One region of the Hymenobacter swuensis DY53 genome, then DNA from elsewhere that is predicted to be linked to it. Evidence: riboswitches for the same ligand, from Rfam matches in the RefSeq annotation. Region 1 holds a riboswitch; each other region holds the start of a gene.

Region 1 (5,976 bases):
GGCGTAGTCCTCACGGAGCTGGCGATACTCCTCGCGCACCGTGCGGGCATATTCCACATCGGCCGAGCCGAGCAGGGCGGCGGCTACACCCACCGAGCGGGACGCGTCGTTGACGTGCACAATGGGGCCGCTGTAGTTGGGCGCAATCTTCACGGCGGCGTGCAGGCGGGACGTGGTAGCACCGCCGATGAGCAGCGGAGTTTTCAGGGCGCGCTTTTCCATCTCCTGGGCCACGTACACCATCTCATCCAGGCTCGGCGTAATCAGGCCGCTGAGGCCGATAACGTCCACTTGCTGCTTCTGGGCTTCATCGAGGATGCGCTCCAGCGGCACCATCACGCCCAGGTCCACGATGTCGAAGTTGTTGCAGGCTAGTACCACGCCCACGATGTTCTTGCCGATGTCGTGCACGTCGCCTTTCACCGTGGCCAGCAGGATTTTACCGGCCGTCTGCCGGTCGCCGCTTTGCTTGTCGGCCAGCAGGTAAGGCTCCAGATACGCCACCGCCTTCTTCATTACGCGGGCCGACTTCACCACCTGGGGCAGGAACATCTTGCCGGCACCGAACAAGTCGCCGACCACGTTCATGCCGGCCATCAGCGGGCCTTCAATCACCTCCAGCGGGCGGCCTACCAGTTGCCGCACTTCCTCAGTATCCTGGTCGATGAATTCGGTAATGCCTTTCACCAGCGCGTGTTGCAAACGCTCCTTCACCGGCAAACTGCGCCAGGCGTCGGCCACCACTTCCACCTTGTCTTTCTGCTTCACCGTGTCGGCGAAGTCCACGAGGCGTTCGGTGGCATCGGCGCGGCGATTCAGCAGCACGTCTTCCACCAGCTCCAGCAGATCCTGGGGTACTTCATCATACACAGCCAGCTGGCTGGGGTTCACGATGCCCATGTCCAGGCCGGCGCGGATGGCGTGGTAGAGAAAGGCCGAGTGCATGGCCTCACGCACCACATCGTTGCCGCGGAACGAGAAGCTGATGTTCGAAACGCCGCCGCTGGTGAGGGCGCCGGGCAGGTTCTGCTTGATCCAGCGGACGGCCTCGATGAAGTCCAGCGCGTAGTTGCGGTGCTCCTCCATGCCGGTGCCCACCGTCAGGATGTTGGGGTCGAAGATGATGTCCTCGGCCGGGAAACCGACTTCGTTCACCAGGATATCGTAGCTGCGCTGGCAGATTTCGATGCGCTTCTCGTAGTTGTCGGCCTGGCCGTTTTCGTCAAAGGCCATGACCACCACGGCCGCGCCGTACTGGCGTACGGTGCGGGCCCGCTGCCGGAATACGTCCTCGCCCTCCTTCAACGAAATGGAGTTGACGATGCTCTTGCCCTGCACGCACTTGAGGCCGGCTTCCAGCACGCTCCACTTCGAGGAGTCAATCATGACGGGCACCCGCGAAATGTCGGGTTCCGAGGCAATCAGGTTCAGGAAGGTGGTCATGGCCTGCTCCGAGTCGAGCATGCCTTCGTCCATGTTCACGTCAATCACCTGGGCGCCGCCTTCTACCTGGTCGCGGGCCACTTGCAGGGCTTGCTCGTAGTTGCCGGTCCGGATGAGGCGGGCAAAGGCGCGGCTGCCGGTGACGTTGCACCGCTCGCCCACGTTCACGAACAGGCTGTCGGGGTACACGCCAAACGGTTCCAGACCGCTCAGACGAGTGGCTTTGGGTACCTTGGGCAGGGTGCGCGGCGCGTATTTCTCCGCCAGCCGGGCCAACTCACCGATGTGCTGGGGCGTGGTGCCACAACAGCCACCCACTACCGTCACGAGGCCGTCGGCCAAGTAGCCTTCCACCACGCCCGCAAATTCCTGGGCCGACTCATCGTAGCCGCCAAAGGCGTTGGGCAAACCGGCGTTGGGGTAGGCCGAAATGTGCACGTCGGCAATGCGGCTCAGCTCCTTGATGTACACCTTGAGCTGGTCGGCGCCGAGGGCACAGTTCAAACCCACACTCAGCAGCGGCAGGTGGCGGATGGAATTCCAGAAGGCCTCCACGGTCTGCCCGCTCAGGGTACGGCCCGAGGCGTCGGTAATCGTACCCGAAATCATGACCGGCACCACTTTGCCGCCTTCGTCGAAGAACTTCTGCACCGCGTACAAAGCGGCCTTGGCGTTGAGCGTGTCGAAGATGGTTTCGATGAGCAGCGCGTCGGAGCCGCCGTCCACGAGGCCGCGCACCTGCTCCAGGTAGGCGGTGGCCAGCTCATCGAAGGTCACGGCCCGGAAGCCGGGGCGGTTGACGTCGGGCGAGAGGCTGGCGGTGCGGTTGGTTGGCCCCACGGCCCCGGCCACGAAGCGCGGCTTGTCGGGCGTGAGGGCCGTAAAGGCATCCGCCGACTCCCGCGCTAGCCGCGCCGACTCGTAGTTCAACTCATATACCACGTGCTCCAGCGCGTAGTCGGCCTGGGCGATGGTGGTGCCGCTGAAGGTGTTGGTTTCCACCATGTCGGCCCCGGCCGCAAAGTACTCGTCGTGAATGCCCCGGATAATATCGGGCCGCGTGAGGCTGAGCAAATCGTTGTTGCCGCGCAGGGGATGCGAGTGATTGGCAAAGCGCGTACCCCGGAAATCTTCCTCCGTGAGCGTGTGGCGCTGAATCATGGTGCCCATGGCGCCGTCCAGAATCAGCACGCGCTGACGCAGGATGTCGTGAAGGGGAGACGCAGTAGGGGCGGAGGCGGTGAGGACGGTCGGCATATCGGCTCTTCTAAGGGGAATCAGCGGCAAAAAGTGCCTATCCAGAAAGAGCCGCGCCGGGAGCACGCCTGTTCTTATCTTCTTCCAGAGCCCGGAAAGGCCCTGAAACGGGAGTTAGCACCTTGTTTTATTTCAGGTTGCTAAGACGTCATCGGGCCCAATCCCTCGGTCTTTCTGGATAAGTAACACGGCGAAGATACAGCGGAATCGGCAAAAATCAATTCGGCCCGAACCGTCTGGCCTGCGTTGGTGCGCGGTGTTGCGGAAAAAAAATATATAGGTGCCGCCCGATAATTCGTTGTGGTAAAGCAGCCGCTTGGTTGAATTCCTTTTTCCTGCTTCTGAAGTTCTGCCGAATTTGCTTTCACCCGTAACTGTATCCCGCTATGCTACCAGCCCGCTACTTCCGAAACATGGCCTTTGGATGGCTACTGCTGCTCAGTGGCCTAAGTACCGCGCAGCCACGTACCAAGGGGGCAGGCCTGCGGGGGCAATACTACGAGGGCCAGAACTTCGGGAAGCTGGCCCTCAGTCGTATTGATCCGGGCATTGACTTCAACTGGACCATCGGGCCGACTGGCGACCATTTTGTGTCGCCGGGGCCGGGCGTACCGGGCGAGTGGTTCTCAGCGCGCTGGAAGGGTCACCTGTACGCCCCGGTAACGGGCGTGTACACGTTCCGGATGACGACGGACGACGGGATGCGGGTGTGGGTGGGCGGTCAGCGTATTCTGAATTCCTGGCAAAACCAAGCCGTCAGCAGCTACACGGCGCAGATTGCCCTCACGGCCGGGCGCTACTACCCCATCCGGGTAGACTATTACCAAGCCGGTCAGGATTCGCGCGCTTCACTGGCCTGGCAGCTACCGGCCACCATGGAGGAGCCGCAGCCGATTCCGGCGGCATATCTGTACGCCAGCCTGCCGGCTACGGCGGTGCCCATACCGGTAGCGGCCAGCAAACCCGAAGCTCAACCAGTCCGCCCGCAAACGGCGGGGCTACCGCCCGGCGTAACCAGTACGCCTCTTAAGCCGGCTGTAGTAGTGGGGCGGCGGCCGGTGGCTCCGGTTGCGCCCCGGCCCGTACGTCGTCCCCGCCGTACTCCGCCGCCGACAAATCCGGTGGCCCCGCCGGATACGGTGCCGCTGCCGGACTTATCGGCCCTGAGCAAAGGCGCGGCCGTAACGCTGCCTAACCTCTATTTCACCCAAAGCACCGCTGCGCTGCTGCCTTCCAGTCGTCCCACGCTCAACGCGCTGGCCCGTCGCCTGCGCGAGCAGCCGGCTATGCGGCTGGAAATAGCGGGCCACACCGATAATGTGGGCGAGGCGGCCCTGAACCTGCGCCTCTCCGAGCAGCGGGCCCGGGTGGTACGCCAGTACTTGGTGCAACAGGGCATCGACTCGGTGCGGCTGGCGGCGCGGGGCTACGGCGGCACCCGCCCGGTAGCCGACAACCGCGACCCACAGCAACGGCCCCGCAATCGTCGCGTGGAGGTGGTGGTACAGTAGCGGAAGGAAAAAGCGTAGGGTGAGTTGCGGTGTTGCAGGAAAAAGCGGGCTCCCTTCTATCTTGTAGCCCAATCTACCTGCCGCGTGACTTATTTCTATTGGAGCACCTTATTGCTGTGTGCTTCCGCCTGCCTTCCGACTACTGCCCAAACTCTGCCCGCGCACGGCTTGGCGGCTACGTATTATAACGGCGAAAACTTTGAGGAAGCCGTGGTGGAGCGCATCGATGCGCAGCTGGATTTCGAGTGGCACAGTCGGCCGCCGGCTACCGGTATCAGCAAAGAACATTTTTCGGTGTGCTGGACCGGCTTCCTGGAAGCACCGGCCACGGGCCTCTATATTCTGCACCTGACAGTGGATGATGGCGTGCGGGTGTGGATCGGCAACAGGCTGCTGCTGGAATCCTGGCGCAACCAGTACGTTACGGATGGGCAGGTGCGGGTGCGGCTGGAGGCAGGCAAAGTGTACGCGTTGCGAGTTGAGTATTACCAGAATGCGCTGGAATCGAGGCTAGTGCTGGGGTGGGAGCGGCCCGATGTGTCGATGGAAGACTTTTTCAGCGGCCGGCCCATCTTCGAACCCATTCCCACCCGCTACCTCTGGACGGCCTTGCCCGTACCTCCTTCCGAAGTTCGGGAGGCGGGTACGCCCGTGCCACCAGCAGCCTTGGCAGCAAGACCGTTGCCTGTGGCGAAACCGGCTGCGCTTGGTTCGGGCGGCCCCGGCTGGATAGTACCGAAAGCCCCGGCCCGGGCTGTTGTGCCCCCGGATACACTGCCAGTACGGCTGGACGGACTAGCCCAACTCACCAAGGGCCAGCGGCTCACCTTACCTAATCTGTACTTCACCCAAAGCACTGCCGATTTGCTGCCTTCCAGTCGTCCCACGCTCAACGCGCTGGCCCGCCGCCTGCGCGAGCAGCCGGCTATGCGGCTGGAAATAGCGGGCCACACCGATAATGTGGGCGAGGCGGCCCTGAACCTGCGCCTTTCCCGGCAGCGGGCCCGGGTGGTACGCCAGTACTTGGTGCAACAGGGCATCGACTCGGTGCGGCTGGCGGCGCGGGGCTATGGCGGCACCCGCCCAGTAGCCGACAACCGCGACCCACAGCAACGGCCCCGTAACCGCCGGGTAGAAGTGGTGCGGCAGTGAACCAGGAAGTAGATAAATGGGGAAATAAGCTGGCTGAAACATAAGTGTTGCTACATCGGTTAAAAGCAACTGTCCTGCAAAACGGCTTTGGTCCGGGGCAGGGTTTCTATCCACACGTAGTTTCTCATGAGCCAGATTCCCAACCTTTTCACGCCCGCTCAGGTAGGCGCACTTTCTTTGCCCAACCGTTTCGCCATGGCCCCCATGACGCGCAGCCGGGCTGATAACCCCGGCAACGTGCCCACCGACTCGACGGTGACCTATTACGTGCAGCGCGCCACGGCCGGCCTCATTATTACCGAAGGCTCACAGGTTTCGCCTCAGGGCGTGGGCTACATCAATACGCCCGGCATCTACTCCGAGGAGCAGGTGGCCGGCTGGAAAAAAGTAACCGACGCGGTACACGCGGCCGGTGGCCGGATTTACATCCAGCTCTGGCATGTAGGCCGGGTGTCGCACCCGTTCTTTCACAACGGCGAGCTGCCGGTTGGTCCGTCGGCCATTGCGCCGGCTGGGGCCCAGGCCTACACCGATAAGGGCATGGAGGATATTCCGGCCCCGCGCGCACTGGAGCTGGCCGAAATTCCGGGCGTGGTCGACCAGTTTCGGCAGG
Region 2 (5,976 bases), 2.2 Mb from region 1:
GATGTTCCAAGAAATTGAGCGGTTTGGGGGCGTGTGCACGGTGCTATGGCACAACGACAACTTTGATCCGGCCAACATCCGCAATGGCCCCCGCGAGTTCCGTGCTATCATGGAGTACCTTCGCAGCCGTAACCCGGCCTTCGTCAACGGTCAGGATATTTGCGCGCAAATGAGTCCACCATCATCCTAAGCCGACGCGAAGAATCTTTTACGTCTGAACGACTCTACATTCCTCTGCGCAAAACCTCTACGACCCTCTGCGGGAACCTACGCTGGAACGTCCTATTGTCGTAAGGTCCTTCGCACAGCTCAGGATGACAAAACGGTAACTCACCACCTCACCACCTCACTATTTCACCCTTTGGGCATCGTTCAGCGGCAGGGTCTGCGCAACACCATCATTTCCTACCTGGGGCTGGCGCTGGGGTTCATGAGTACCACGCTGGTGCTGCCCCGGTTCTTGGAGCCGCAGCAGTTGGGGCTGACTAACACCTTGTCGTCGGTGGCGACGCTATTTGCGCAGGTAGCCGCGTTTGGATTTGCCAGCGTGGGCATCCGGTTTTTCCCCTACTTCCGTAACCGTGAAAACGGTCACTATGGGTTTCTGCCGTTTCTGGTGGGGGTGCCGCTAGTAGGGTTTGTGGTAGTGCTGGCCCTATACCTGCTGGGCCGGCCGGTGCTGATGGCGGTGTATGAGAAAGAGGCCACTGTGCTGGCCCCCTATTACCTCTGGGCCGCCGTATTTGCGCTGTTCACGCTACTTTATTCTCTCCTCGATGCCTACCTAAAGGCGCTTTACCACACGGCATTTTCCTCGTTTCTGCAGGATATTCTACTGCGGCTGCTTATCCTGGGTGGGGCTCTGCTGTTCGCTCAAGGCATCTTATCGTTTCACGGATACGTGCTGTGGTACGTGAGCGTGAATGGGGTGCTGGTACTCTTGCTGACTGGTTATCTGCTACACATTGGGGAGTTGCACTGGCGGCCCCGGCGGGCGGTGCTGGCGGTTCGGCCGGTGCAGGAATTGCTAAGCGTGGGTGCCTTTACGCTCCTGAGCTCCCTGGCCGGCAGCATCATCATGTACATTGATAACCTGATGGTAGGGGCCCAGGTGAACCTGGCGGCGGCCGGTATTTACGGTATTGCCTTCAACATTAGTACGGCCCTGGCTATTCCGGCCCGTTCCCTCAACAAGATTGCCTTCCCCTTATTAGCCGACTACTGGAAGCAACAGAACTTACCGGGCATGGCCGATTTCTACCGGCGCACCACCCGTCTCAACACCCTCATCGGCTGCTTTCTGGCACTGGGCATTGGGCTGAATCTGGACTTCATCTACTCCTTCATGCGCGCCGACTACGCGCAGGGCACCGTGGTGGTGCTCTTGCTGCTGGGCAGCCGTCTGTTCGATGGCATCACCGGCGTCAACGGCCTCATCCTGATTACCTCCCCCCGTTACCGCTTCGACCTGATTTTTAACAGTTCCCTGGCCCTACTTACCATCGTCCTCAACGTGGTGCTGATTCCGCGCCTCGGGATACTAGGAGCAGCCCTGGCCGCGGTGGCCGCCCAGATGAGCATCAACCTGGCCCGCACTTGGTTTGTATGGTACACCTTTAAAATGCAGCCGTTTACGTGGCGAATTCCGCTGATTCTGCTCATCACGGCTGTGGCGGGTGGGTTGGCATGGCTGGTGCCAACGCTTGACTCGCCACTGCTTACCATGCTGCTCCGGTCTACGGTAATAACTGCTGTATATAGCGGCCTGATTCTGGTTACTGGCACCGCCCCCGAGGTAATAACACTGTTCAGGAGCCTAAAAAAGCGGCTCGGCTTTTAGCCTGTTTCCGGTAGCCTTCCGTCCCCTTAGCACTTGGGTTGCTTGCTCCCCGCAGCAACAGGGCGTTAGCTTTGGCGGGCCACCAACCACCACAATTTCTTCCTTAGAAAAGAAAAATTTGGAAGTATAAAATTCTGGCTCGTACATTTGGGGTACCAATTCTTTACCCCAAAAAGGATTGTTTTTATACAGAGGCGTGGAGAGACAGGCTCGACGAAACGCCGGCAACCAGCGGAACTTCCGAAACGGTGCCAAGTCCTGACCATATAAAAACAAGTTGCCGTGAAATCCTTGTTCAACGCCACCGCCGCTTCTGCTACCTTCTGTGCCGTACAGCATGGATGTTGTGGGTTGATGGGTATGTGTTGTTGTCAGGGCTAGGCACGCTCCCGTTTTTCTGGTTTGTGCGCCGCCCATTCCTGAGCTGATCCGCGCGTTTGTGCCGTCGGCCAGAGGAGTCGCACGCCCGTTTCTGTTTCGTTGAAAACCGCGCTGCGCCGTTGCGTAGTCCGTTTTTGTCGAGGCCATCTGCTGGCCGGAACGCTCTGCCCCTTTCGGCAAAGCGCTTCCTCCTCCCCCTTCCTGCTATGCCTGTAGCTGATGCTGCGCCGGCCGCCCACGCCTTGCTGGACCGTCTGCGCCCTCACCTGGTGGCCGCCTCCGCCCTGGAGCGCCTCCGTCTGGTAGCCGAAACCTTTCCTGGTCAGGCCGTTTTTTCTACCTCTTTCGGGCTGGAAGACCAGATAATCAGTCACCTGATTTTCGTCCACGACCTGCCTATTGAGGTGTTCACCCTCGATACCGGTCGCAACTTCCAGGAAACCTACGCCACTTGGAACAAGACGCTGATCAGATACCAGCAGCCCATTGCGGTGTACGTCCCGCAGCGTGAAGCCCTCGAAAACCTCCTGCTGCACAAAGGCCCTAACTCCTTCTACGAGAGCGTGGACAACCGCAAAGAGTGCTGCCACATCCGCAAGGTAGAGCCTTTGAACCGAGCTCTGGCCGGCCGCGGGGCCTGGGTAACCGGCATCCGGGCCGAACAATCCCAGAATCGGCAGACGATGGACCCGCTGGAGTGGGACGCAGCGCACAACCTCGTGAAAATCCACCCGCTGTTTGATTGGACCTGGGAGCAGGCGCTGGCCTTTGTGCAGCAGGAGGGCATTCCGGTGAATCCGCTGCATCAACAGGGTTTCGTGAGCATCGGTTGCGCCCCCTGCACCCGCGCCATTCGTCCCGGCGAGGATTTCCGGGCCGGCCGCTGGTGGTGGGAAGACCTTTCGGCCAAGGAGTGCGGCCTGCACACCACTGCCGCCCCACACGACGGACCGGACCCGGTGGTGGAGCCGGTACCAGCCGGGTAGAACGGCAAAAAAAGAACGCCATGCTGAGCGAAGTCGAAGCATCTCTACCGCTGGCTACCAATTTGATTCCAACGACAACCGCTCCGTAGCCCAGGGTTTAAACCCTGGGCTAATGAACCACACGAAGCGGTAGAGATGCTTCGGCTGCGCTCAGCATGACGGACAAAAACAGAACTGAAATCCAGACTTCATATGAGTACCACTTTCGATTACCTCGACCGGCTGGAAGCCGAAGCCATCCACATCCTGCGGGAGGTAGCGGGGCAGTTTGAGCGGCCGGCCCTGCTGTTCTCGGGCGGCAAGGACTCTATTGTGCTGACGCGCCTGGCCGAAAAAGCCTTCCGCCCCGGCCGCTTTCCTTTCCCGCTGGTGCACGTGGATACCGGCCACAACTTCCCCGAAGTGCTGCAGTACCGCGACCAGCTGGCTGCACAACTTGGCGAAAAGCTGATCGTGCGCAAGGTGGAAGACACCATTAAGCGGCAGCGCCTGCGCGAGCCAGGCGGGAAGTACCCCAGCCGCAACCCACTACAGACTTACACGCTGTTGGAGGTAATTGAGGAGTTTGAGTTCGACGCCTGCATTGGCGGGGCCCGCCGCGACGAGGAGAAGGCCCGGGCCAAGGAGCGCATCTTCTCGGTGCGCGACGAGTTTGGCCAGTGGGACCCCAAGCGCCAGCGCCCCGAGCTCTGGAACATCTACAACGGCCGCATTCAGAAGGGCGAAAACGTGCGCGTGTTCCCTATTTCCAACTGGACGGAGCTGGACGTGTGGCGCTACATCCAGCGCGAAAACATTCCGCTGCCCGATATCTACTTCGGCCACGAGCGTACCTGCGTGGTGCTGCCCTCGGGCCAGCTGCTGGGCCTCTCGGAGCACCTGCAGCTGGATGAAGAGGACGAAATCGTGACCCGGCAGGTGCGCTTCCGCACTGTGGGCGACTCCACCTGCACCGCCGCCGTGGAAAGCGACGCGGCTACCGTGGAGGACATCATCCAGGACCTGCTGCTGGCCAAAGTGAGCGAGCGGGGCGCCACCCGCCTCGACGACAACATCTCCGAAGCCGGCATGGAAGACCGCAAGCGCAACGGATACTTTTAAGTGGTGAAGTTGTGATAGGTGAAGTCGTGAAAATCCTCACGCTTCACCCCATCAGCACAGCAATTCACAATTTCACAACCTCACAATTTCACTAACATGGACTTACTTCGATTTATTACCTGCGGCAGCGTGGACGACGGTAAAAGCACTCTGATCGGGCGGCTGCTGTACGACTCCGAATCCGTGTCGCTGGACGTGCTGGCGGCGCTGGAGAAGCGGCAGGCCTCGGGCGGCGTGGTTGACTTGGCGTTGCTGACCGACGGGCTGCGCGCCGAACGGGAACAGGGCATCACCATCGACGTGGCATACAAGTACTTCACCACCCCGCGCCGCAAATTCATCATCACCGACGCGCCCGGCCACGTGCAATACACCCGCAACATGGTGACTGGGGCCAGCAATGCCGACCTGGCCATTGTGCTGGTGGATGCGCGCCAGGGCGTGATTGAGCAAACCCGCCGCCACACCCTCATTGCCGCGCTGCTGGGCATCCGGCACTTTGTGCTGGCTGTGAACAAGATGGACCTAGTGAACTACGAGGAGGCCGTGTTTGCCCGCATTGCCACCGACTACGCCGAGCTCACCAACCACTTCCACCTGCCCGCCGCCACGGCCATTCCGCTGAGTGCTTTGCAAGGCGACAACGTGGTGAAGCCCAGCCAGCACCTGCCCTGGTACACCGGTCCCAGCCTGCTCGAACACTTGGAAACCGTGCCCGGCGCCGTAGAAACCGCCGCTGCCCCGCGCTTTCAAGTGCAGTACGTCATTCGCCCCCAGACGCCCGAGCTGCCCGACTACCGCGGCTATGCCGGCCAGATTTTGAGCGGCAGCTACCACCGCGGCCAGCGCGTGCGGGTGCTGCCCTCGGGCCTGGAATCGGAAATTGAGGCTATTGAGGTGAATCAGCAGGAGGTGGAAACGGCCACCGCCCCCCAGGCCGTAGTCATGCGCCTGCGCGACGACGTGGACGTGAGCCGCGGCGATGCGTTGGTGCTCGCCGGCCCGGAGGCCCCTACCCTCACCCGCGAGTTGGAAGCCACTCTGTGCTGGATGAGCGAGCAGCCCCTGTGGCCCGGCCGCAAGCTGCTGATTCAGCACCACTCGGCCCTGGCCAAAGCAGCCGTGCCGGCCATTCTCTACAAAGTGAATGTGCAGACGTTCGGCCGCATCCACACCGAGCAAGCCCAGCTCAACGACATCGTGCGGGTGCGCCTCAAAACCGCCCTGCCCCTAGCCCTCGACCTCTACCAGGAAAACCGAGCCACCGGCTCCTTCATCCTAGTAGACGAGCTGACCGGCGACACCTTGGCCGCCGGCCTGGTAGAAGCCGCCAACGCCGAGTACTTCACCGCCCCGGTAGCGCCGCCAGTAGCGTTTTCGATTTAGGCTGCTGACGAACAGAACGTCATGCTGAGCATGTGGCGCATCAAGCTAGTGTGCGAAGCATCTCTACCGCTGGCTAATCAGATGGCAGCACCGATAACCGCTCCATAGCCCAGGGTTTAAACCCTGGGCTACTGAACCGCCTGAACGAAGCGGTAGAGATGCTTCGGCAAGCTCAGCATGACCGACAATTCACTCATTCACCACTTCACCATTTCACCGATGCAAACGCCCCGCCTTACGGTACTGGGTGCCGGACCCGGCGACCCGGAGCTGCTCACGCTC
Region 3 (5,976 bases), 400 kb from region 1:
CCACCTTAATTTTCTGGCCCTGACTGGCAGCAAAAGCAATATCCACCGCGCTGATGCCCTCAATGCCCAGGTTCAGCACCTGCTCGGGGTCGAGGAAAGCGCCATAGGCGTGAGCGGCCAGCAGCACAGCTTTGGAGCGCGGGTCAAAGGCACCCATATCCAGTGACGGGTCGGTTTCGGCGAAGCCCTGCTGCTGGGCTTCCACCAGAGCCGGCGCATAGTCGGAGCCTTCTTCGCCCATCCGGGTCAGCACGTAGTTGGAGGAGCCGTTCAGGATGCCCGTGAGGCGGCGTAGTGGCTCGGCCCCGAAATAGGCATCAAGGGTGCGGATAACTGGAATGCTGCCGCACACGGCCGCTTCGTACAGCAATGTGCCCCGGCCTTCACGCTGGAGCTGTACCAACGCGGGCAGATGGCGAGCCAGCATGGCTTTGTTGGCCGTGACAACCCGGCGGCCCCGGCGCAGAGCCTCGCTTACCAGCCGGAAAGCAGTATCCGCGTCGTCAATTACCTCTACCAGCACATCCAGCGAGTCGTCGGCTAGCAACGAATCGGCATCGAACTCAAACCGCTCTGCGGGCAGGCTTCGCACTTTGCCCGGCGTTTTTACGACAATGCGGCCGATGGTGAAACCTGCCTCGGGGCGTTGTTGCAGAATATCGTACAAGCCCTGACCCACGCAGCCGAAGCCGATCAGGCCCACGCGCCACGGCTGGGCCGCCGAAACGGAAACGGTAGATACAGGAGCAGTGGCAGTGTTAGTGGACATACGTCTGGACGTAGAATCGTTCGAGGAAGTGGGTGATTTGGGCGGTTTCAATCAGAAACCCATCGTGGCCGTACCGGGAATCCATTTCGGCGTACATAGCCCCCCGGATGTAGCGGGCCAGCAACTGTTGCTCCGAAGGCGGAAACAGCACGTCAGAGGTAATGCCGAGCACCAGCGTGCGGGCCCGAATGCGGCCCAGGGCCGCCTGCACGCCGCCCCGCCCCCGACCAACGTGGTGCGTATCCATAGCCCGCGACAGAGTTACGTAGCTATAGGCATTGAAGCGGGCTACCAGCTTATCACCTTGATACCGCTGGTAGGAGCTGGCCAGGAAATCGTCGAGCTTTTCGTCGTCGACATCGGTTTGGGTCTGGCCGTAGGCATCGTGGCTGCGGTAGCTGAGCAAAGCCACCGCCCGGGCCGCCCGTAAGCCGGCCGCCCCGCCAGCCGGCGTGGCTTCGTGGTAAGTAGCATCGGCGAAGATGGCCAGCCGCTGCGCTTCATTGAAGGCAATGCCCCACGCCGAGTGCCGGGCGCTGGTAGCTAGCAGTACCAGATTGTCAAATAGTTCCGGCCGCTGCACAGCCCATTCCACGGCCTGCTGTCCGCCCAGGGACCCGCCGAGCAGCGTATGCACCCGGCCCAGAGCCAGATGTTCCCGTAGGGCCTCATGCACCGCCACCATATCCCGGATGGTTACCAACGGGAAATGCTGAAAAGTGGCCTCACCCGTTGCCGGATCAGGCGTAAGCGGGCCGGTAGTGCCGTAGCAGGAGCCAAGCACATTGGCACATACAATAAACCAGTCCTGTGGATCGAAGTGACAGCCTGACCCTACCAGCCCGGGCCACCAGTCTAGCACGTCGGAGTTGGCAGTGAGGGCATGGCACACCCACACCACATTGTCGCGGGAGGAGTTGAGGCGGCCGTAAGTGTGGTACGTCACCTCTACCCGAGGCAACACGGCTCCGTTTTCCAGCCGCAGCGGCCGGGGCAAACGAAACACATGGGATTCTGCGGAAGGCATTGGGGGAGAATTATGAGTGATGAATTAGGAGAGTTGAGTGATGAATGATGAAATGGGGCTTTGCGTGGATGGGTTGGGCTGCCAATTCATCATTCATCACTCATAATTCAACTCTCAGAAAAAGGTGCGGGCGACTTGATTCCGGGGCTTCCTCTCTCACGAAAAGCTCCGGCGTACGCCCGCCGCCACATGCTGGAAGGTGCTAGCCTGGCCGCTCTCTCACCTGCGGCCGGACGATAACCCCTCTCAAGTTTTACACTTCCAGCGGTGCAGCGTGTTCAGTTTCGGGTTCGGGCAGTAGGGTGCCTTCGGCAGTATTGGGCGTGGCGGCGTTGCGCACCGCATCGAAAGCCTGCTGCAAATCGGCGCGGATATCGTCAAAGTGCTCAATACCTACCGACAGACGCAGCAGCGTGGGCAGTACGCCGGCCGCGCGCTGCTCTTCATCGGAAAGCTGCTGGTGGGTAGTAGCCGAGGGCTGGATAATGAGCGTCTTGGCGTCGCCCACGTTGGCCAAGTGGCTCACGAGTTTCAGGTTGTCGATGAATTGGGTGGCGGTTTCCTTGCTGCCTTTGATGGCGAAGGTGAGCACGCCGCCGTAGCCGCGCTTCAGATATTTCTGGGCCAGCTTGTGGTAGGGGCTGCTGGGCAGGCCGGGGTAGTTGACAGCTTCCACCTGCGGATGCTGCTCCAGCCAGGTAGCCACCCGCAACGCATTTTCCACGGTACGCTCTACCCGCAGGCTCAGTGTTTCGAGGCCCTGCAGCAGCAGGAAGGAGTTGAACGGGCTCTGCGAAGGACCGAAGTCCCGCAAGCCTTCTACCCGGGCCCGGATGATGAAGGCAATGTTGCCGAACGGGCCGTTCTTGCCGAACACATCGTTGAAAATCAGCCCATGGTAGCCGTCGGATGGCTCCGTGAACTGCGGGAACTTGCCGTTGCCGAAGTCGTAGGTGCCGCCGTCCACAATCACGCCGCCCACGCTGGTGCCGTGGCCTCCAATCCACTTCGTAGCCGATTCCACCACGATGCTGGCGCCGTGCTCCAGGGGCCGGAACAGGTAGCCACCCGCCCCGAAGGTATTATCCACGATAAGCGGCAAGTCGTGCTTGTTGGCAATGGCGGCAATGGCCTCGAAATCCGGAATGCTGAAGCTGGGATTACCAATGGTTTCTAGGTAGATGGCCTTAGTCTTCTCGTCGATCAGGGCTTCAAACTTGGAGGGCTGGTCCCCGTCGGCAAAGCGCACCTCAATGCCCAGGCGCTTGAAGGCCACCTTGAACTGGTTATAGGTGCCGCCGTACAGGTGCGTGGTGCTCACGAAGTTGTCGCCGGCCTGCAGGATGTTGTTGAGGGCAATGAACTGGGCCGCCTGCCCCGACGATACCGCTAAAGCCGCTACGCCGCCTTCCAGGGCCGCCACGCGCTGCTCAAATACGTCGGTGGTAGGGTTCATTAGGCGGGTGTAGATATTGCCGAACTCCTTCAGGGCAAACAGGTTAGCGCCGTGCTCGGCGTTCTTGAACACGTAGCTGGTGGTCTGATGAATCGGCACGGCGCGGGAGCCGGTTATGGGGTCAGGCTGCTGGCCGGCGTGGAGTTGGAGCGTCTCGAAGTGGAAGTTCTGCGTGGACATGATGAGGCTGATTTAGAAGGCGTTGGGATATCGGAAGAAGGAGCGCAAACCGCTGGAAAAAGCCTGCCTGAGTGAGGCAGGAATCACATCAAAACCACCGAAAAATGCTGGATGCAAGGCGGTTAGAATGCGGTGGGGCTGCCGGGTGCCGGAAGTCGGCACCACCGGTCAGAGCCGGGATAAAAAAAGGAGGAGGGGAGGCTGCGTAGCCGGACTCAGGCTAGCAACAGCAACAACACGCGCTGCAACAGCCACGCATTCGCATTCGGTAGGTGGCCAGAGCGGCAACTGGGGAAACGCGGAAACCCCACGGCGAAGCGGCAGACCCGAAGGTAGCCGGAGCGGTGGGGACGAACTGGGCGAAAGTGGGGGCGTTGTGCATGGTACTCCTGGGTTATATGCCCCGCCGCCAAATGGCTGGTCGGGTAGGAATTGGCACCTTTCGCGCGGTCGAAGGTTGCCAGTGGGTCAGGGAGCCTATTCTCTCGCCACTTCTGTATAAATCCTATGAAAACTTCCTCGTCGCTAACGAAGGAGTACCGGGTTGGTGTTGCAAAGGTAGCAGCGTATTTTTGAGATATGCAAGCTGCATGAAAAATATTTATTCCCGGCTGGCCCTTTGTTAGCCGGGCGAACTGTTGATTGTATAGGATTGATAGAGAAACAATTGTCAGGTGCGTTGTACTTGTAGTGGCCCGTTTGCTGCGAAGTAGAAAGTAAACAGGCGGGTTATCAGCCCTTACTTACTCGTGTATCAGGCGACTAAAAACTACTGTCTTCAACCTTATATAAACAGCAAAAAGGCCGCCTTTGTAAGGCTGCCTTTTTGAATATTACCAAGAAGTTGATCTAGCTTACAGCTTTGGGTAGCGTAAGTACCTGGCCTACCTCAATTTTGTCGGGGTCAGAGCCGATAATGGCTTTGTTGGCTTCGTAAATCTGGTGCCATTTGGAGCCGTCGCCGTAATGGTTGCGAGCAATTTTGGAAAGGGAATCACCGCTTACTACCGTGTAGGTTTCACCGGCGGCGGCTGTTTTATCAGCGTTGCCGAAGAAATCCGTGGCACCACCGGCAGCCGGTTTTGCGGCGGGTTCAACCGGTTTTTTTTCGCCTTCGTTGGAGAGAAAATCGAACAGTCCCATAAGATGTAGATGCGTTAAGAGGAAAAGAGGGGAAAGAAGTGACGGACTGCAGCAGGGCGGGGGCGTCAGGGTGTCTTACGCCGTGGTAAGCAATTGGTTGTACAACCCATCGATTCTGTACGGTTGAGGTTTGAAAGCAGCGAACATCTTATTGGCTGACCCCGTAAGAGGCGCTGTAATGGCCCTGAAAATGGGTTGTGCCTTACCCTGCTACTTTCTTCACCTTACTTCTTTCTCCCCCATGAAAACCCTGACCTCCCCTTTCCGCCTTCTGGCCAGCCTGCTTGTCTTATTGGTGCTCTTCACTGCTGCTTCCTGCGGTAGCAAAGAAGGCAAAGTAGAAGGTGTAAATATGCTGTATGGTGCTACCAGCAAAGTGTGGAAAACCGATAAAGAGCTAAGTGCCACCGGCGACAAAGTAAAGCAAACCGATGCTCAGGAAGACGAGCGGATTACCTTCTTTGCCAACGGCCAGTACAACATGACTTCGCCCGCTGGCGCGGTAAATGGTAAATACGACTTCAACCAGGCCGGCAAAACCATTACGATGACGCCCGACGGTGCTGCCCAAAGCAACACGTTTACTGTAGTAACGCTCACTGATGATAAGCTCACGCTAAAGAGCGACGCTGGTGCTGAACTGCGCCTGGAAAAAGAATAAGCGGCGTCAAGCTGCCCGATCTTTCACAAGAATCGCCCTGTTGCATTTGCGGCAGGGCGATTTTTTGTACCATAAATCCTGGTGGAAAGAAGTGGGGGCTACTCCTGTGACAGGGCCAGAATGCCGCAAAAGGTTATAGCTTGCCAGCCGGTCTATCTCTTCTCTTTATCTTATTCGCATGTTCGTGCCTATCCGCCAATTGGCGCTGCTCAGCATACTGCTTTTGCTCAGCAGCTCCGTCCGCACGCTGGCTCAGTCTGCCCCGGCTACTACTACCCAAGCTCTGCCTGTGCATGCAGTGCGTACGATTGATCCGGCTGATACCAATTTCTCAGATTTGGACTTCCTCCGCCAGGAAATTGGCGGTGCGCGGGTGGTAATGCTCGGCGAGCCGACGCATGGCGTCGGGACGGTTACGCAGGCGAAAATCAGGCTGATACGATTTCTGCAGGAGCGGATGGGTTTTACTACTGTGGCGTTTGAAAGCGGCTTCTACGCACTGGACCGCGCCGAGCGCGAAGTTCAGACGGGCGCGCCGGCCTCGACTGCTACTATGGCTTCGGTATATCCGGTCTGGACGGAAACGGAGGAGTTTCAGGCCCTGCTGCCGCTGCTGGGAAAGAATGGGCTGCGTGTAGCCGGTTTTGACTCGCAGATTGGGTGGGGTAATGATGAGATGCTGGAGGAGCTGGAAAACTTCCTGAAGCCTGAAAAAGGAGCAGATGGCATTGCCTACGATT
Region 4 (5,976 bases), 2.2 Mb from region 1:
CTGTTGTATCACGCGGTTCGTGGGTATTTCTGGTGGAATCATCAGCGCGAATTTGTTCCGGCCAGTGTTGGTCGGAATAAGTATTATCGGAAGTATTATCAGTTGGAAAAGCGACACGGCTCATTGGAGGATACCCGATACACTAAGTTCTGGTTCCGGGTGGGAATGGTGGTACTTTTCGCTTCGTGGCTGCTACCGCTACATTTCGTTTCAGATCCAACCTGTACACCGCCATGTCTCTACCGACCGACCAGCAAGCCCTGACTGAACTACGCGCCTGGCAGCGGCAGATGCAGCAGAAGCCCACGCTGCTGAACCGCGTTACGCGCCGGGTGCAGGCGCGGCTGAATGCGCTGTTGCCGGAAAAAGTGCACGTCGCCATTACTGCGGCCATTCAGAAAATGGTGCAGGGCGTGCTCTTCGGCTCCACGCACACTACCCAGCGGCCGGTGTTGGAAGGCACGCTGCAGGAGCGGGAAGAGCGGGTGCGGGCCCGTATCCGGGCGTACCGTAACACGGCGGCCCTGGAAGGTGGTGTGACCGGAGCCGGCGGCTTCCTGCTGGGCCTCGCCGATTTTCCGCTGCTGCTGGGCATCAAGCTCAAGCTGCTATTCGATATTGCGGCCCTCTATGGCCACGACGTACGCAGTTTTCCCGAGCGGCTCTACCTGCTGCACATCTTTCAGCTGGCCTTCAGCAGCCAGCACACCCGCCGCGAAACCTACCAACAGCTAGCAGCATGGCCCGAAACGCAGCAAACCGTCACGGCCGAAACCTTCGACTGGCGCACCTTCCAGCAGGAGTACCGCGACTATATCGACCTGGCTAAGCTGGCCCAACTGGTGCCGGTGATTGGGGCAGCAGTGGGGGCCGTGGCCAACTATCGGCTGCTGGCGCAGCTCGGCGAAACAGCCATCATGTGCTACCGGCTGCGGTGGTTTGCCGAGGAGAATCTCTTGTCGGAAAAACCGTAGAAGCACGGCTCTTAGCATCAAGGTTTGCGAATGGTATTTAGCCAGCAAAGGTTCAACCATTCAATTATACGACACGAAGCATCACGTTGCTACAACCAAAAAAGCCCCGACGGAAACGCCGGGGCTTTTTGCACGATGGGAGAGAGAGTTAGCTTTTACCTTGTTTTGCACCCGGCTTCATGCCTTGCCGGTGAGCTTTGTGCTTGGCCATTTTATCTGCCTGCAGCTGCGCGTACTTAGCATATTGGTCAGCGCTCAGGATTTGTTTGAGCTGGGCTTCGTACTGTGCTTTTTCAGCCTTCATGGCCTCGTGATGCTGCTTTTTGTCGGTGCCAGTGGAGGTTCCGGCCTGCGCCTTGTGGGCCTGCATCTGGCGGGCCCGGTCGAGGTGGAGCTGGCGAACCTGGGCCGTTTGGGCAGCTGAGAGGCCAAGCTGCTTGGTGAGGGCCTGAGCAGCGTGGTCGGCGCGCTGCTCAGGCGTTTTGGGGGCTTTGTCGCCGTGCATCTTACCTCCTTTCATGTGCTGGCCGTGGGCGGCTTTAACGGGCGTCGTCTGGGCCGAGGCAGCAGCGGCGGAAAGGGAGAAGGCAGCGAGAAGGATGAGGAGCTTTTTCATGAGGCTATGCGGAGGAAGTTGTATCGGTGAAAGCAGTGCGCCGTTGCCTGAACTGGCAAGCGGGCTGCTACAAGGGTAATTACAACTCCGGTGCCAGTTTTGACATAACTGGGCCAAAACTGGCCTTCGTGAAAATTTAAATTTTTTGATTAAACCTTCGTTTCCAGGCCGCGTCGCGGGATTTTTGACGGTGTGGAGAGGTGTATTATTGGGTGAGGCCAGCGTACCACCAGTTGCTTCCTGGTTGCGGGGGCAGCAATCTGGCTTTACCTTTGCCCCATCAATTCTTTCTAGCCAAAGGATTGTTTTTATACAGAGGCGCTGAGAGACAGGCTCGATGACGCGTCGGCAACCACCCGCAAGCTGCGGAACGGTGCCAATTCCTGACCATATAAAAACAAGTTGCCGTGCGCTTTCTGCCCTGCTTATCAGCCCGTGTTGCCGTTTCTGCCGCCGCTTTGCGCCCCTCGGGCATGGCCGCAGCCTGTTGTAGCCCGCGTTGTTGTAGCTAACCCCTAGTCCAAAGTGCGCGCGCCAGTTGGTGCCCGCCGTTTCCCGATACTGCTGCGCTGAAGTTGGTTCCGTTGCTGGTTTTCTGCCATCCGGGGCCGTGGTGGCTCCGGCAGATTCGGGCCGCTTTATCCGTTTGCTTCCCTCTTCTTTTACGACCTGTCGGGCCGATGTCCGACGCACCTAATTATGCTCAGAAAATCACTGGAACTGCTGCGGCAGGAGGCGGCCGAAACCGGCGCCGGAACGCTTAAACGAAGTCTGAACGGCTTCAACCTCATCACCATCGGCATCGGCGTGATTATCGGAGCAGGCTTGTTCTCGCTCACCGGTATTGCCGCCGCCAACAACGCCGGTCCGGCCGTGACGCTCTCGTTTGTGGTGGCGGCAGTGGGCTGCGCTTTTTCGGCGCTGTGCTACGCCGAGTTTGCCTCCATGGTGCCCGTGGCCGGCTCGGCCTACACCTATGCCTACGCTACCATGGGCGAACTGTTTGCCTGGATTATCGGCTGGGATTTGGTGCTCGAATACTCGGTGGGCGCGGCCACCGTGGCCATCAGCTGGTCGCAGTACCTGCTCAAATTCCTGAGCAAATACGGCATCATTGTGCCGCCGCAGCTGGTGATGTCGCCGTTTGAAACAGCTACGCTGGCCGACGGCAGTATTGTGCACGGCTTCGTCAACATTCCAGCTATGTTGATCGTGTTGGCCATCACCCTGATTATCATTCGCGGTACGTCGGGTTCGGCGTGGTTTAACGCGCTGGTGGTTACACTGAAGGTGTCGGTGGTGCTAGTGTTCATTGCGTTAGGCTGGCAGTACATCGACCCGGCCAATTACCAACCCTACATTCCGCAGAACACCGGCACCTTTGGCGAGTTCGGCTGGAGCGGGATTCTGCGCGGGGCGGGCGTGGTGTTCTTCGTGTTCATCGGCTTCGACATTGTGGCCACCATGGCCCAGGAAACCAAGAATCCGCAGCGTAACATGCCCATTGGCATCATTGGCTCGCTCGTTATCTGCACTATTCTGTTCGTGCTCTTCGGGCACGTGATGACCGGCTTGGCCAACTACACCGAGTTCAAGAACAGCGCCGCGCCGGTGGCTATTGCCATCGAGAAAACGCCCTACGCCTGGCTGTCGTCGGCCGTAATTCTGGCCATCATCATCGGCTACACTTCCGTGATTCTGGTGGACTTGCTGGGCCAGAGCCGGGTGTTTTTCAGCATGGCAAAAGACGGCCTGCTGCCCCCGGTTTTTGCGCGCATTCACGAGCGGTTCCGCACGCCGCTGCAGTCGAATCTGCTGCTGGGGCTGTTCATTGCGCTGTTTGCCGGCTTCGTGCCGATTTCGGTGGTAGGTGAGATGACAAGCATCGGCACACTGCTGGCCTTCGTGATGGTGTGCGTGGGCATCCTGATCATGCGCAAGCGGGAGCCGGATGCGCCGCGCGGTTTTCGTACGCCTTTCGTGCCGCTGGTACCCATCCTCGGCATCCTGACCTGCGTGGTGATGATGCTGGCGCTGCCTTGGGAAACGTGGTTGCGGCTGGCGGTGTGGCTGGCTATCGGCCTGGCCATCTACTTCGGCTACGGCCGCAAGCACAGCAAACTGGGGCAGAATAATGCGGCGCAACAAGCTGCGTAAGTATCATCTTCGTTGACACAAAAGAGACCTGCCACATACATATGTAGCAGGTCTCTTTTGTGTCAACGAAGTAAGCAGGATAGTTACATGAACAGCTTCCGCAGTGCCCAGAGGCTCCAGACGATGACCATCAGGCCCACGCCCACAAACATCCAGCGCACGGGCAGTCGGCCGGCGAGGCGGGCGGCCAGCGGGGAGGCCGCTACTCCGCCCAGAATCAGACCCAGGATAATCTGCCAGTGCGAGATGCCTAGGGTGGCGAAGAACGTGACGGCGCTGGCAAACGTGACGAAAAACTCCGTGACGCTCACCGAGCCGATAACGTACTGCGGCGTGCGGCCCCCGGCAATGAGTGTGCTGGTCACGAGCGGCCCCCAGCCGCCCCCACCGAACGAATCGAGGAAGCCGCCGGCCGCGGCCAGTAGCCCCAGCTTCTTGTGCTTCTTGCGCGGGCCAGGCTTGCTGAACGCCTTGCTGATGATGCGAATACCTAAGAGGAGCAGATAAGCCGCCAGCAACGGCTTCACGTAGCCGGCATACGTTTCCCCGAATTTCGACAGCAGATACGCACCCGCAATGGCCCCCAGCACGCCCGGAATCAGGAGGGCCTTGAACAGGCGCTTGTTCACGTTGCCGAAGCGGTAATGGTGGTAGCCGGAGGCCCCGCTGGCAAACATTTCGGCGGTGTGGATGCTGGCACTCACGGCGGCGGGCGCAATGTTCAGGCTCATCAGACTAATGGCTGTGACCACGCCGTAGCCCATGCCCAGCAGCCCGTCAATGAGCTGCGCGCCGAAGCCGATAGCCACGAACAGCCAGAAGGTTTCGGCGTGGGTGGCTGCGCCCCACACCTGCGGCCAGGTGAAGTAGTAGCTCAGAATATTGAACACCAGCATAGCCGCAAAGGCCAGCAGCGCCCCGGTAGCAATTTTGCGCCACCGAGCCGCGGCGGGTGATTCGTAGGCCGGGCCGCCGGTCAGCTCGGCCGTGACGGCGTTCAGGGATTTTACCTTGAGGGCGAAGTCGCCGCCTACCTTCTCCCGAATCTGCGACATGCGTTGGAGCACGTCGTGCAGCTCGTCGGGAAGGGTGTGAGTGAGCATTTCGCGCAGGCGTTTGGCAATGGTGGGCGACTTGCCGTTGGTGCTGATGGCGATTTTCAGGTCGCCCTTCTGCACAATGGAGCCCAGGTAGAAGTCGCAGGCAGCGGGCGTGTCGGCCACGTTGCAGAGCAGGCGCTGGCGCGTGGCGTCAGCCTTGATCTGCAGGTTGAGGGCTTTGTCGTCGGTGGCCACAATCACCAGGTCGTGGCCGACGAGGTGGGTGAGGTCGTAGGGCTGTTCGCGCAGCTGCACGGCGGGGTGGCGAGCCGCCAGGGCCCGCAACTCGGCCCCAAACCAGGTGGCCACCACCGTTACGGCAGCGTTGGGGCTGTTAGCCAGCATGGCCGAGAGCTTTTCATGGCCCACAGCCCCGCCGCCCACCAGTAGCACGTGCAGCTGTTCCAGTTTCAGAAATACTGGAAACAGCCGGTTGCCATCGGGCACCGCCGGCGGCGGCTCGGTCTGGGTTAGGGCGTTGGTGGAAAGGGACATGGTGGTTGGTGATGGTTGGGGTCAGATGGAAGGGAAGGCAGAACAGCACTAACAGAACGTCATTCCGAGCGAAGGCAGAGCGAAGTCGAGGAATCTCGCGCGCAATGGTAATCCTGTCGTTAGAATTAGTTGCTACAACGTCAGCACGCGAGATTCCTCGCGCTGCTCGGAATGACGTGCTAATGTTGTTCGTTCTATCGGTTACTCGTGAAACGTCAGGCCGCTTTCGGTGGACTGCACGTAGCCCTGGCGGATGATGAAATCACCAAACCGCTCCTGGGGCTGGCGGTTCTGGGCGTAGTCGGCGAGCAGGGGCGTGAGCTCCCGCACGATGCCGTCTTCATCCAGCATTTCCTTGTAGAGCTTGTTCATCCGCTCCCCGTTGAAAGCGGCACCGAGGTACAGGTTGTAGCGGCCCACGGCCCGGCCCACCAGCCCGATTTCGCCGAGGTAGGGGCGGGCGCAGCCGTTGGGGCAGCCCGTCATCCGCAGCAGAATATCGTCCTGAGCCAGACCCTGTTGGCGAATCACCCGGTCCAATCTATCCAATAATTCCGGAAGATACCGCTCGGCCTCCGCGAAGGCCAGCGTGCAGGTGGGCAGGGCTACGCAGGCCAGCGCCCCGCGCCGCAGG

The links. Region 1 has a riboswitch for S-adenosylmethionine ahead of metH (methionine synthase). Riboswitches for the same ligand answer to the same signal wherever they lie in the genome.
Region 2: linked by a shared signal. The riboswitch ahead of HSW_RS09440 (phosphoadenylyl-sulfate reductase) and the one ahead of metH (methionine synthase) in region 1 are both predicted to bind S-adenosylmethionine.
Region 3: linked by a shared signal. The riboswitch ahead of HSW_RS19320 (O-acetylhomoserine aminocarboxypropyltransferase/cysteine synthase family protein) and the one ahead of metH (methionine synthase) in region 1 are both predicted to bind S-adenosylmethionine.
Region 4: linked by a shared signal. The riboswitch ahead of HSW_RS09390 (amino acid permease) and the one ahead of metH (methionine synthase) in region 1 are both predicted to bind S-adenosylmethionine.

What each region holds. Positions count from the first base shown of each region.
Region 1 is NZ_CP007145.1:4,564,677-4,570,652, reverse strand. Features, by position in the region: gene metH (methionine synthase) at 1-2,700, opposite strand, end outside; SAM riboswitch class I at 2,772-2,885, opposite strand; gene HSW_RS20915 (OmpA family protein) at 3,114-4,211, shown strand; gene HSW_RS20910 (OmpA family protein) at 4,296-5,363, shown strand; gene HSW_RS20905 (alkene reductase) at 5,490-5,976, shown strand, end outside.
Region 2 is NZ_CP007145.1:1,876,764-1,882,739, reverse strand. Features, by position in the region: gene HSW_RS09450 (DUF7033 domain-containing protein) at 1-190, shown strand, start outside; gene HSW_RS09445 (lipopolysaccharide biosynthesis protein) at 362-1,840, shown strand; SAM riboswitch class I at 2,022-2,113, shown strand; gene HSW_RS09440 (phosphoadenylyl-sulfate reductase) at 2,428-3,207, shown strand; gene cysD (sulfate adenylyltransferase subunit CysD) at 3,400-4,308, shown strand; gene HSW_RS09430 (sulfate adenylyltransferase subunit 1) at 4,405-5,694, shown strand; gene cobA (uroporphyrinogen-III C-methyltransferase) at 5,872-5,976, shown strand, end outside.
Region 3 is NZ_CP007145.1:4,167,338-4,173,313, reverse strand. Features, by position in the region: gene HSW_RS19330 (homoserine dehydrogenase) at 1-769, opposite strand, end outside; gene metX (homoserine O-acetyltransferase MetX) at 759-1,796, opposite strand; gene HSW_RS19320 (O-acetylhomoserine aminocarboxypropyltransferase/cysteine synthase family protein) at 2,050-3,432, opposite strand; SAM riboswitch class I at 3,824-3,937, opposite strand; gene HSW_RS19315 (LysM peptidoglycan-binding domain-containing protein) at 4,282-4,575, opposite strand; gene HSW_RS19310 (lipocalin family protein) at 4,817-5,236, shown strand; gene HSW_RS19305 (erythromycin esterase family protein) at 5,415-5,976, shown strand, end outside.
Region 4 is NZ_CP007145.1:1,862,778-1,868,753, forward strand. Features, by position in the region: gene HSW_RS09380 (EcsC family protein) at 234-974, shown strand; gene HSW_RS09385 (guided entry of tail-anchored proteins factor 1) at 1,123-1,590, opposite strand; SAM riboswitch class I at 1,896-1,988, shown strand; gene HSW_RS09390 (amino acid permease) at 2,290-3,747, shown strand; gene HSW_RS25080 (TSUP family transporter) at 3,831-5,342, opposite strand; gene HSW_RS09400 (NADPH-dependent assimilatory sulfite reductase hemoprotein subunit) at 5,544-5,976, opposite strand, start outside.